DNA from 3 places in the Robertmurraya sp. FSL W8-0741 genome. Region 3 is predicted to be linked to each of the others. Evidence: riboswitches for the same ligand, from Rfam matches in the RefSeq annotation. Region 3 holds a riboswitch; each other region holds the start of a gene.
What was found. Region 3 has a riboswitch for S-adenosylmethionine ahead of NST02_RS12050 (methionine ABC transporter ATP-binding protein). Riboswitches for the same ligand answer to the same signal wherever they lie in the genome.
Positions count from the first base shown of each region.

Region 1: another riboswitch for S-adenosylmethionine. It lies ahead of NST02_RS06305 (methionine ABC transporter ATP-binding protein); the one in region 3 lies ahead of NST02_RS12050 (methionine ABC transporter ATP-binding protein).
Region 2: another riboswitch for S-adenosylmethionine. It lies ahead of NST02_RS20955 (methionine ABC transporter ATP-binding protein); the one in region 3 lies ahead of NST02_RS12050 (methionine ABC transporter ATP-binding protein).

Region 1 covers NZ_JBBOQG010000001.1:1,303,540-1,306,819, reverse strand. The annotation lists gene NST02_RS06315 (MetQ/NlpA family ABC transporter substrate-binding protein) at 1-167, opposite strand, end outside; gene NST02_RS06310 (methionine ABC transporter permease) at 180-848, opposite strand; gene NST02_RS06305 (methionine ABC transporter ATP-binding protein) at 838-1,866, opposite strand; SAM riboswitch class I at 2,079-2,182, opposite strand; gene NST02_RS06300 (SCP2 sterol-binding domain-containing protein) at 2,313-2,669, opposite strand; gene NST02_RS06295 (MFS transporter) at 2,853-3,280, opposite strand, start outside.
Region 2 covers NZ_JBBOQG010000001.1:4,297,982-4,301,261, reverse strand. The annotation lists gene NST02_RS20960 (methionine ABC transporter permease) at 1-641, opposite strand, end outside; gene NST02_RS20955 (methionine ABC transporter ATP-binding protein) at 631-1,662, opposite strand; SAM riboswitch class I at 1,817-1,918, opposite strand; SAM riboswitch class I at 2,092-2,196, opposite strand; gene NST02_RS20950 (BglG family transcription antiterminator) at 2,391-3,280, opposite strand, start outside.
Region 3 covers NZ_JBBOQG010000001.1:2,482,715-2,485,994, forward strand. The annotation lists gene NST02_RS12040 (pyridoxal phosphate-dependent aminotransferase) at 1-693, opposite strand, end outside; gene NST02_RS12045 (carbon-nitrogen family hydrolase) at 775-1,584, shown strand; SAM riboswitch class I at 1,690-1,795, shown strand; gene NST02_RS12050 (methionine ABC transporter ATP-binding protein) at 2,094-3,107, shown strand; gene NST02_RS12055 (methionine ABC transporter permease) at 3,097-3,280, shown strand, end outside.

The DNA of each region.
Region 1 (3,280 bases), 1.2 Mb from region 3:
GGAACATTTGATGCTCCTACAACAAGGGTAGTCGTTTCTTCAGTTTCAGTTTCGGCCCCTTCTCCATCTGCATTGCCGCCATCTTCAGCATCATTATTCGTGCTTCCGCATGCAGCTAAAAATAAAATTAGTGCAAAAGATGCAAAAATAGCTAACCATTTTTTCATAGTAAACACTCCTTATCGTTTATCTAATTTATTTGTTATGACATCTCCAATAAATTGGATGACAAATACAATGATTAAAATAATAATCGTTGCCATTAACGTAACATCACTTCTTGAACGTTGGAATCCTTCCAAGTAAGCAAGGTTTCCGAGTCCACCAGCTCCGATAACTCCAGCCATTGCTGTATAGCCGACTAGAGCAATCGCAGTCACCGTAATACCGGAAACGAGCGCTGGCATTGATTCAGGCAGCAATACCTTCCAAATAATCGTGCTTGTTTTAGCCCCCATCGATCGAGCCGCCTCAATAACCCCTTTATCAATTTCCCTTAAGCCAATTTCAACCATTCTTGCGTAAAAGGGAGCAGCTCCAACAATTAATGCTGGCAAGGCAGCATTTTCCCCAATCATTGTACCAAGCAAGAATTTCGTAATGGGGATAAGGAGAACAATCAGAATAATAAAAGGAATCGATCTAAATACATTAACAAAAGCACTAATAATTTTATTCACAAATGCATTTTCCCAAATATTTCCCTTAGCTGTTAAAAAGAGTAATAAACCTAGTATAATGCCGATAATAAAGGTTGCAACTACCGAAATCCCTGTCATATAAAGCGTTTCTACTGTTGCTTCCCACATTTTATCCCATTTCACATTTGGAAAGAGCTCATTTATCATGTTTTATCACCTCTACTCCAACCTGCTGGGACGTAATAAAATCAATTGCTTTTGAAGTTTCTGAAGCCTCTCCGTCAATATGGATAAACAATGTACCATATGAGCCGTTTTGCGTTTGAGAAATCTTGCCTTGCAAAATATTAACGGTCACTTCGAAATTACGAATAAGATTTGTAATTAATGGCTGTTCTGCAGACTCACCAACAAACCCTAATTGGATTACCGTACCTTGAGGGTAACGTTCAAGTAAATGCTCAATCGTTTCTTTCGTTTCTTCTGGCTCTGTCACCTGCGAAACAAACCGCTTCGTAATTTTCTGCTGCGGGTTTTTGAATACTTCTAACACCTTCCCGGTCTCAACCACTTTCCCATCTTCCATAACAGCAACCCGATGACAAATCTTGCGAATCACATGCATTTCATGAGTAATGAGAACAATCGTTAAACCTAAACGTTTATTAATATCGACCAAGAGCTCTAAAATGGAATCTGTTGTTTGTGGATCGAGTGCAGAAGTCGCTTCGTCACAAAGCAGCACTTTAGGATTGTTCGCCAATGCACGTGCAATTCCCACCCTTTGCTTTTGACCACCACTTAGCTGTGAGGGATAAGCATCCTCTCGACCTTCAAGACCAACAAGCTTAATCAATTCATCCACTCTTTTAAGTCTGATATTCTTTGGAATACCGGCAATTTCCAATGGGAAAGCAATATTCTCGCGAACTGTTCTAGACCAAAGTAAATTAAAATGCTGGAAAATCATGCTGATTTCTTGGCGAGCCTTGCGCAGTTCTTGACCTTTAATTTGCGACACTTGTTTATCAGCAACAGTGACAGAGCCCGCCGTTGGAATTTCCAAACCGTTAAGCATTCTTATCAGTGTACTTTTTCCCGCACCGCTATAACCAATTACGCCAAAAATTTCACCTGCATTTATTTCCATGCTGACATCATCGACAGCTACAACTTTTCCTTTGAGAGAAGAGTACACTTTTTTCACATTTTGTATGGAAATCAAATATTATTCACCTACTTTTAAATCCTATTATTCTTATGAGATAACCAAGTTTTATAAACACTGGCAACTATGCCATTCATAGCTTTAGCTCACAAGCGTTTTTCATTCATAAGAACATGCTGTTCCAACATAGAAATAATTTTCGTCTCCAAACTACATAAAAATGCCTTCCTGCAGACAAGCAGAAAGGCATGCGTTATAAAATGTCCTTTCTCTCATCTATCAAAGCAATGCTTTGTGTGAATTGGCACCATTTCAATCACTTGACGGTTGCCGGGCTTCATCGGGCACATCCCTCCACCTCTCTTGATAAGAGCACACTATTAAATTCCATGTTGAATATGGGTGTTATCATAACATGTAATAACGAACATGTCAATGAAAATATTAAACACTCGAATGGATTCCCCAATCCTCTAAGAAGTGTTAACAGTTAAGTCAATTGATTATTTGAAAGCCTTTGGTCTCTTTTCGATATAGTTTGGAATTGCTAGACGAAATAAAGATTCTAATAATAAAGCGGTTCTCAAACTCCCCTGCCAATCTACTTCTTGGGCTGCAATTGCTTTTCTCAATTTCAAATTTCCCGTTATAATTGCTTCCATAACTTGTTTTTTACCCATTATAAAAACGTTAGCGGCATTCCTTTCGTCCTCATAAATCCGCAGCACTCCATCTTCAATTTGTAAAATCGCTTGTTCTTCATCAGCAATCAATTGAACAGATATTGTTTTATGTAATAAAGGGGTTAAGTGACTTCTTTCATTTACTTCATCAACCAATATACGAAGCAATTCCAGCAATGGTAGCCCTCCTATATGAAAATAATTTCATTTCTTTTACTTGAACTATTTCGATTCAAGAAGAAAAACCCCTTTAAAATTGATTCGACAAATACCAGCATACACCTCACATCAATATCAATTTAAGCGACTGTACTGAAAATACAACGTTTTTATGTAAAAATTTCCCGAGAAATATGTTGGTTATTGTGATTGAGCCGATTTTGCTGTCGAAGCACCAGCTGGACGATTTATGCTTTTAAAAACAGTAAGGAAATAAATAGAGCCAATTAAATAAAGAGACGCTGTGATCGTAAAGACTATTGCATACCCCCAATACGCTCCATACATGATCACAATTCCAGTTGAGACGGGTCCCATCACGGCCCATCCAAGATTGAAAACCATTTGATTTATCGAATTCGCTAAGCCTTTTACAGAATCATTAACCTTCGACATCATCAGCGACGTTTGAATCGGATTTCCCGCATTCATCAACGCCTGCCGAAACAGAAAACCAATTGCTGCTAATGTTAAATTTTCAGTGTATGCTGTAAGTAAAAGAAAAGGTAAAGATGATAATTGAAGAATAACAACTGCTTTTACCTCTCCAAACTTTTTAACCATCATTG
Region 2 (3,280 bases), 1.8 Mb from region 3:
CTAATTTTTTTTGCGGCAAAATTGCCGAATGATTGTAGACCTTGAACGATGACAACTAATATTGCAACTGTAATGAACATGGTAATAGTGTCAAAACGTTGATAACCATATGTAATGGCTAAATCTCCGATCCCTCCACCTCCGACGGCACCTGCCATCGCTGATGCACCAACGAGCCCGATTGTGGCAATTGTAAGAGCAAGAACAAGGGAGCTTAATGCTTCCGGTAAAAGAAATTTGGTAATGATCTGCCAAGGTGTTGCACCCATTGCTTCAGCTGCTTCAATTACACCCGGTTCAACTTCCAATAATGAATTTTCTACTAATCTGGCAATATAAGGCCCTGCATAAAATACGAGGGGGACGATAGCTGCTGTTGTTCCAATCGATGTCCCGACGATGAACCTCGTTACAGGAATCATCGCTACTAATAAAATAATGAAGGGAACAGAGCGGAAAATATTAATTACTCCGTTTAATACATTAAAAACGGCGAGATTTTCAATTAAGTGCCCCTTTCTTGTAACAACCAATAATATTCCAAGCGGTAGTCCGAGGAGTACTGAAAACAAGAGGGAGAAGGCGACCATTTGAATCGTTTCAATTAATGCTTCGATAATCTGTTCTGAATTAACTAGCATATGCACTCACTTCCTTAATGCTGATTTTCTTCTCGTTGATATATGTCAATGCTCGTAAAACCTCTTTATCCTCTCCCTGGAATTCAACTATGAGGTTCCCGAACGGGACTCCTTGCAGTTCGGTAATATTTCCAAAAAGGACGTTGAGATGAACATCGAACTTCTTGGCAATTTCAGAAAGAAGAGGCTGTCCGGCCGATGTTCCGACAAAGTTAATGCGGAAAATCCTTTGTGAACCAGCTTGTTTTTGAATTAAGTTGTTGATGGACTCTGGAAGCTGGTCATTCATCACCGTGCTGACAAAATTACGTGCTGTTGCCGTTTTAGGTGCAGAAAAGACATCGAATACACTTCCTTCTTCAATAATTTTTCCACCTTCGATAACGGCGACTTTGTCACAAATCTCACGAATCACTGACATTTCGTGTGTAATGATTAAAATGGTAATCTTGTACTCTTGATTAATCTTTTTCAAAAGTTGTAGGATTGAGCTTGTCGTCTGCGGATCTAATGCAGAAGTGGCCTCATCACATAAAAGAATGGAGGGCTGTGTTGCTAGAGCACGGGCAATTCCGACCCGCTGTTTTTGTCCCCCTGAAAGTTGATCTGGATGATAATCCGCTTTATCCGCCAATCCGACAAACTCAAGTAATTCATGAACTCGTTTTTTGATTTGAGCTTTGTCAACTTTTGCAAGCGTTAATGGCATCGCCACATTGGCAAAGACTGTTTTTGAATTAAGGAGATTAAAGTGCTGGAATACCATTCCGATATTTTTCTTAACCTCGCGAATTTTTTTTACCGGCAGCGAGGTGAGTTCATGTCCATCGATTATAACCTTGCCTGAAGTCGGGCGTTCCAATAAGTTCACACAGCGAATTAACGAACTTTTACCTGCGCCACTGAATCCGATGACGCCAAATATCTCTCCTTTACTGATGGTTAAATTAATTCCGTCTAATGCTGTGACCTGTTGACCACTACTTTTATAAACTTTTCTCAAATTCTGAAATTCTATCATGATGTCCCTCTCCTTTTCGTATGACTTTGTTAAAAAATCGATTTTGGCTCATTGCATGTGCAACTTTGGATTCACACGCTTTTTGTAAAAATAAAAAGCCCTCTTCTTGAAGAAAGAAGAGGACATATCCATGTGGAAATTAACTTGGATGCTCTTCTTATCTTTCAAGCATTGCTTGCTGGATTTAGCATAGAATCGATAAGATTCCGCTGCCGAGGCGTCATCGGGCCAGTCCCTCAACCTCTCTTGATAAGAAATTTGATATTTAGTTTTTCATAATGAGGCAATTAAAAAACGAATGCTATGGTAAGTGTGTATAATTATGCTCGTTTTTAGGTTGCTTTGTTTAATGAAAAATAAATGAGATACAAAGAAAAAACCTCTTCTGAAAGTACAGAAGAGGTAGGTTTACGAAACAAGTCCGTCCTCTTCTCATCTTTCAAGCACTGGTGCTTGCTGGATTTGGCATAGAATCAATAAGATTCCGCTGCCGAGGTGTCATCGGGCCAGTCCCTCAACCTCTCTTGATAAGAAGTGTTTCTATTCGGTTTTTTAACTTGGTTATTAATCTATCGTATATTTCTTTGAAAGTCAAATGTTTTTTTAAAAGCTGGGCTCTGTTAAATGTCGGTGTTGATTTTAGTACATTTCGTGGTGAAACTTTGGCTTCACACGGAATATGCCCAAAATTATTTAATCAACCATTTTGTTTAACAAAGCCATAAACATTAATTTAAAAGTCTCATCATACTTTCCATAAAATCATCATAATCTTTTGCTTTAATCAATTCGTGGACGTTTTTCCATTCGGACAAAATGTTGATTACTCCCTCGAAAAAAGGGCTGAATAATTCTCGTTGTTGTTTATTAATCGAAATCATGACGATGATTTGCACTTTTTCTTTTCCCCAATTTACCGGTCGATCCAGAATAATCATGCAAATCCCAGTTTTTATTGCATCCATATGCATGGAATGGGGGACCGCAACATTATTGTTAAACGCCGTTGATGACATGCGCTCTCTTTCCAGAACAGATTGTCCATAATCTTTTGTTACGTAGCCTTTCTCATATAGAAGCTTTGACATAAATGAAATATAAGCTTCATCGCTTTCAAGATAAACATTTTTCATAAACAAATCTTCATCAAAGTATAAATCAAGATATTGTTTAACCTTTTGATTCTTTTTTTGCTCATTTAATTTATTAACCTGGAGTTGAATGTATTCATAGTCCTTCTCAATCAAGTAGGGATGAACAAACACAGATGGAGTTTGTTCGCCCTTTAATGGCAATGTGCTGATAATTAAATCTATATCTTTAAGTGAAGATATTTCACTTGCATCAGATAAAACTTTTATAATCTCTATAGAATCATGAAATCTTTTTTCAAGCTTTTGAACGAGTTGAAGGCGCATATCATAATAATTTGGACTGATTACTGCGCATAAAATTTTCTTCTCCAGTTTTTTTCTTCTCTCAAAATACGAGCCAATATGGAAAGCAATATAAGAAATCTCGTCTTCTTTTATATGAATATTCTCCATAAATTGAATTTGATTTGATATAAAGACTGCTAATTCATAAATGAGTGGATATGAATCTTTTAGTTCATATG
Region 3 (3,280 bases):
AATTCCAATATCCTTTGCTCCTTCTGCCTGAAGAAAGCTTACTGGTTTTTTGCCATCAAAGCCAATTGCCCCATAGGCAAAATCATGAAGAATGGTTATTTGATTTTCTTTGGCAAAACGAACGGTCTCTTCAAAAAACGCCAGATCGGCTGTAGCTCCAGTTGGATTATTGGGATAATTTAAATACATCAGCTTTGCTGCCTCGACCTGTTCTTTGGCAATCGATTTAAAATCAGGTAAAAATTGATTTTCTGCTTTAAGTGGGAATAAACGATAATCTGCATTAGCAAGCACAGCACCTGAAAGATAATCAGGGTAGCCGGGGTCAGGAAGAAGCATGAGCTCACCTTCATTTAACAAACAGAGAGGCAATTCGACAAGACCAGTTTTAGTACCAAAAAGAATGGCCACCTCTCGATTAGGATCGATTTCAATTCCATATTGGGTTTGGTAGAAGTGGGCAGCAGCTTCTCTTAATTCCTGTAGTCCGCGAAAGGGTGAGTATTTGTGCATATTCGGATCCTCCGCTGCATGCTGAAGTGCTTTCACAATATGACTTGGGGTCGGCTGATCGGGATTGCCTTGGCCTAAATTGATGATATCTCTGCCTTCTGCTAATGCTTTATTGACTTTCTCAACAAGATTAGCAAAAAATTGAACGGGTAGTTTTTTTAATCTTTCGGAATATTCCATATGTTCCACCTTTAAAAAGTATTTGCGATTTTATATCAAATTCTATAATCTTTAAATAAAAATGTCTAGAGGGAGGCAAATATGAAAATTGCATGTGTGCAAATGAATATCGAATTTGGTGAACCGATAAAAAACTTTGCTGCTGTTAAACGCTATATAGAAGAGGCAGCAAATAACGGAAGTGATACGATTGTGTTACCTGAGATGTGGAGCACAGGCTATGCTTTAACTGAGCTTAATAGAATAGCAGATGAGAATGGAGAGAAGACGAAACAGTTTTTACAAAGTCTTGCTTATCAACATCGAGTAAATATTGTTGGGGGATCTGTTGCAACAAAGCGAAGTGAGCGATTCTATAATACGATGTATGTGATAGATAAAGGAGGAAGCGTTGTTTCTGAATATGATAAAGCTCATTTGTTCAGGCTGATGGACGAACACCTTTATATGGAGCCCGGACAAAAGCTGAACCGATTTCAGCTTGACGACGTCGAATGCGCTGGAATCATCTGCTATGATTTGAGATTTCCTGAATGGATTCGTACCCATATATTACTAGGTGCAAAAGTAGTCTTTGTTCCTGCAGAATGGCCGAAAAAGAGAATTGATCATTGGCAATTATTACTACAGGCAAGAGCAATCGAAAATCAATGCTATATTGTCGCCGTTAATCGTGTCGGAACTGATCCCGACAATGAATTTAATGGACATTCAATGATCATAGCCCCATGGGGGGAGCTCCTCGTCACGAACGAAGAGGAAGAAGGTATTTTTTACGCGGAAATTGATATGAAGGAAGTGGAAGATGTGAGGCAAAGGATTCCCGTATTTGCAGATAGACGTGAGGAATTGTATTCTCTTAAAAAAAGTTTTTTTCATGAAACGGATTGATATCCACGATGTAAGCGCATTACATAAAAAAGGATAGTAAATTTACTATTGACAGAAAATTTGTCCACTAGTATTATCTAAATTACATTCTAATTAAAATTTTCAAACTTATCCAGAGTGACCGAGGGACATGGCCCTATGACGTCCGGCAACCCCCTATTTTGGGAAGGTGCCAATTCCTGCAGAATGTTTACATTCTGAAAGATAAGTCGAGATATAGTATTTCGATGCGTCTTTCAGTAGAAAGGCGCATTTTTTAATGGTTTAGTAGACTATTCCGTGATGTTGCCTACTTGTAATAAATATTCTTTCAAACTTCAGGTTGTTCCGTTCGAGAATTGCTACCGCAGGTTCATATTTCCTTTTGCGAAAGAGAATAGGCCGTTATTGTTTATCCGTTGATTAATATAATGAAAAGCTGCTAGAGGATGATTTTAAGCAGTACTAATTTCAATTTTAATTGCTCCGAAGGCGATTCTTACTAAGTAGGTGAAGAATGGGGTATGTGTATGATAGAAATTCAAAATCTTTCAAAAATATATAAAACAAAAAAGGGCGAAGTTAATGGTGTTGATAATGTCTCACTATCCATTGAGAAAGGTGAGATCTATGGGATTGTCGGCTATTCAGGTGCTGGCAAGAGCTCATTGCTCCGCTGCATTAATTTACTAGAGCGACCAACGTCTGGACATTTAACAGTTGATGGAGTAGACCTTACTGTGCTACGTGGTGAACCTTTAAGATTAGCTCGCTTAAAAATCGGAATGATCTTTCAACATTTTTATTTAATTAGTCAGAAAACAGTCTATGAAAATATTGCTTTTGCTTTAAAGGCAGCAAAGGTGCCCGCCAAAGAAAGGATAGATAGAGTGGAGAAGCTTCTTGAAATGGTTGGGCTTTCCGATAAACGGGATGTTTATCCTTCACAGTTAAGTGGTGGACAAAAGCAAAGAGTAGCAATTGCAAGAGCATTAGCCAACAATCCAAAAGTATTGCTTTGCGATGAAGCGACATCGGCTCTTGACCCAACCACAACAAAATCAATATTGAATTTGCTTAAGAAAATCAATCAAGAATTAAAGATCACTATTGTCTTAATCACACATGAAATGAATGTAGTGAAAGAAATTTGTAATCGTATGGCAATTATGCAGGAAGGAAGAGTCGTGGAAGAAGGGGCTGTTTACAATATTTTTGCCAGTCCGAAAACAGAGCTTGCCAAGGAGTTTATTGCGAGCGTAGTGTCTTATGATATTCCTGAAACGATTGCGAATAGCTGTGAAGGCCCGCTCGTAAAGGTGACGTTCCGCGGAAAAGTAGCAGGGGAAGGTGTTATTTCAGATACCTTACAACAATATCAGGTTAAGGGAAATTTTTTGCATGGTTCTATTGAGTACATTCAAGATTTACCGCTTGGCATTTTTGTAATGGAATTAAAGGGCGCAAAGGAAGAAATTAAACAAGCGCTAAAATATATTGAAGAGCGTGACGCACAGGTGGAGGTGTTGCGAGATGGGGTTTGATTTCGGACATTTCGTCGAACTTTTACCAGATATTAATACAGCCTTTCTCCAAACGATTTACATGATATCGATTTCTCTTGCCGTTGCTGTCATTGTTGGACTTCCAATTGGCATCCTTTTGTATATTACAGATAAAGGGCTGTTTTGGGAAAATCAAGCTGTTCAAAGTATGT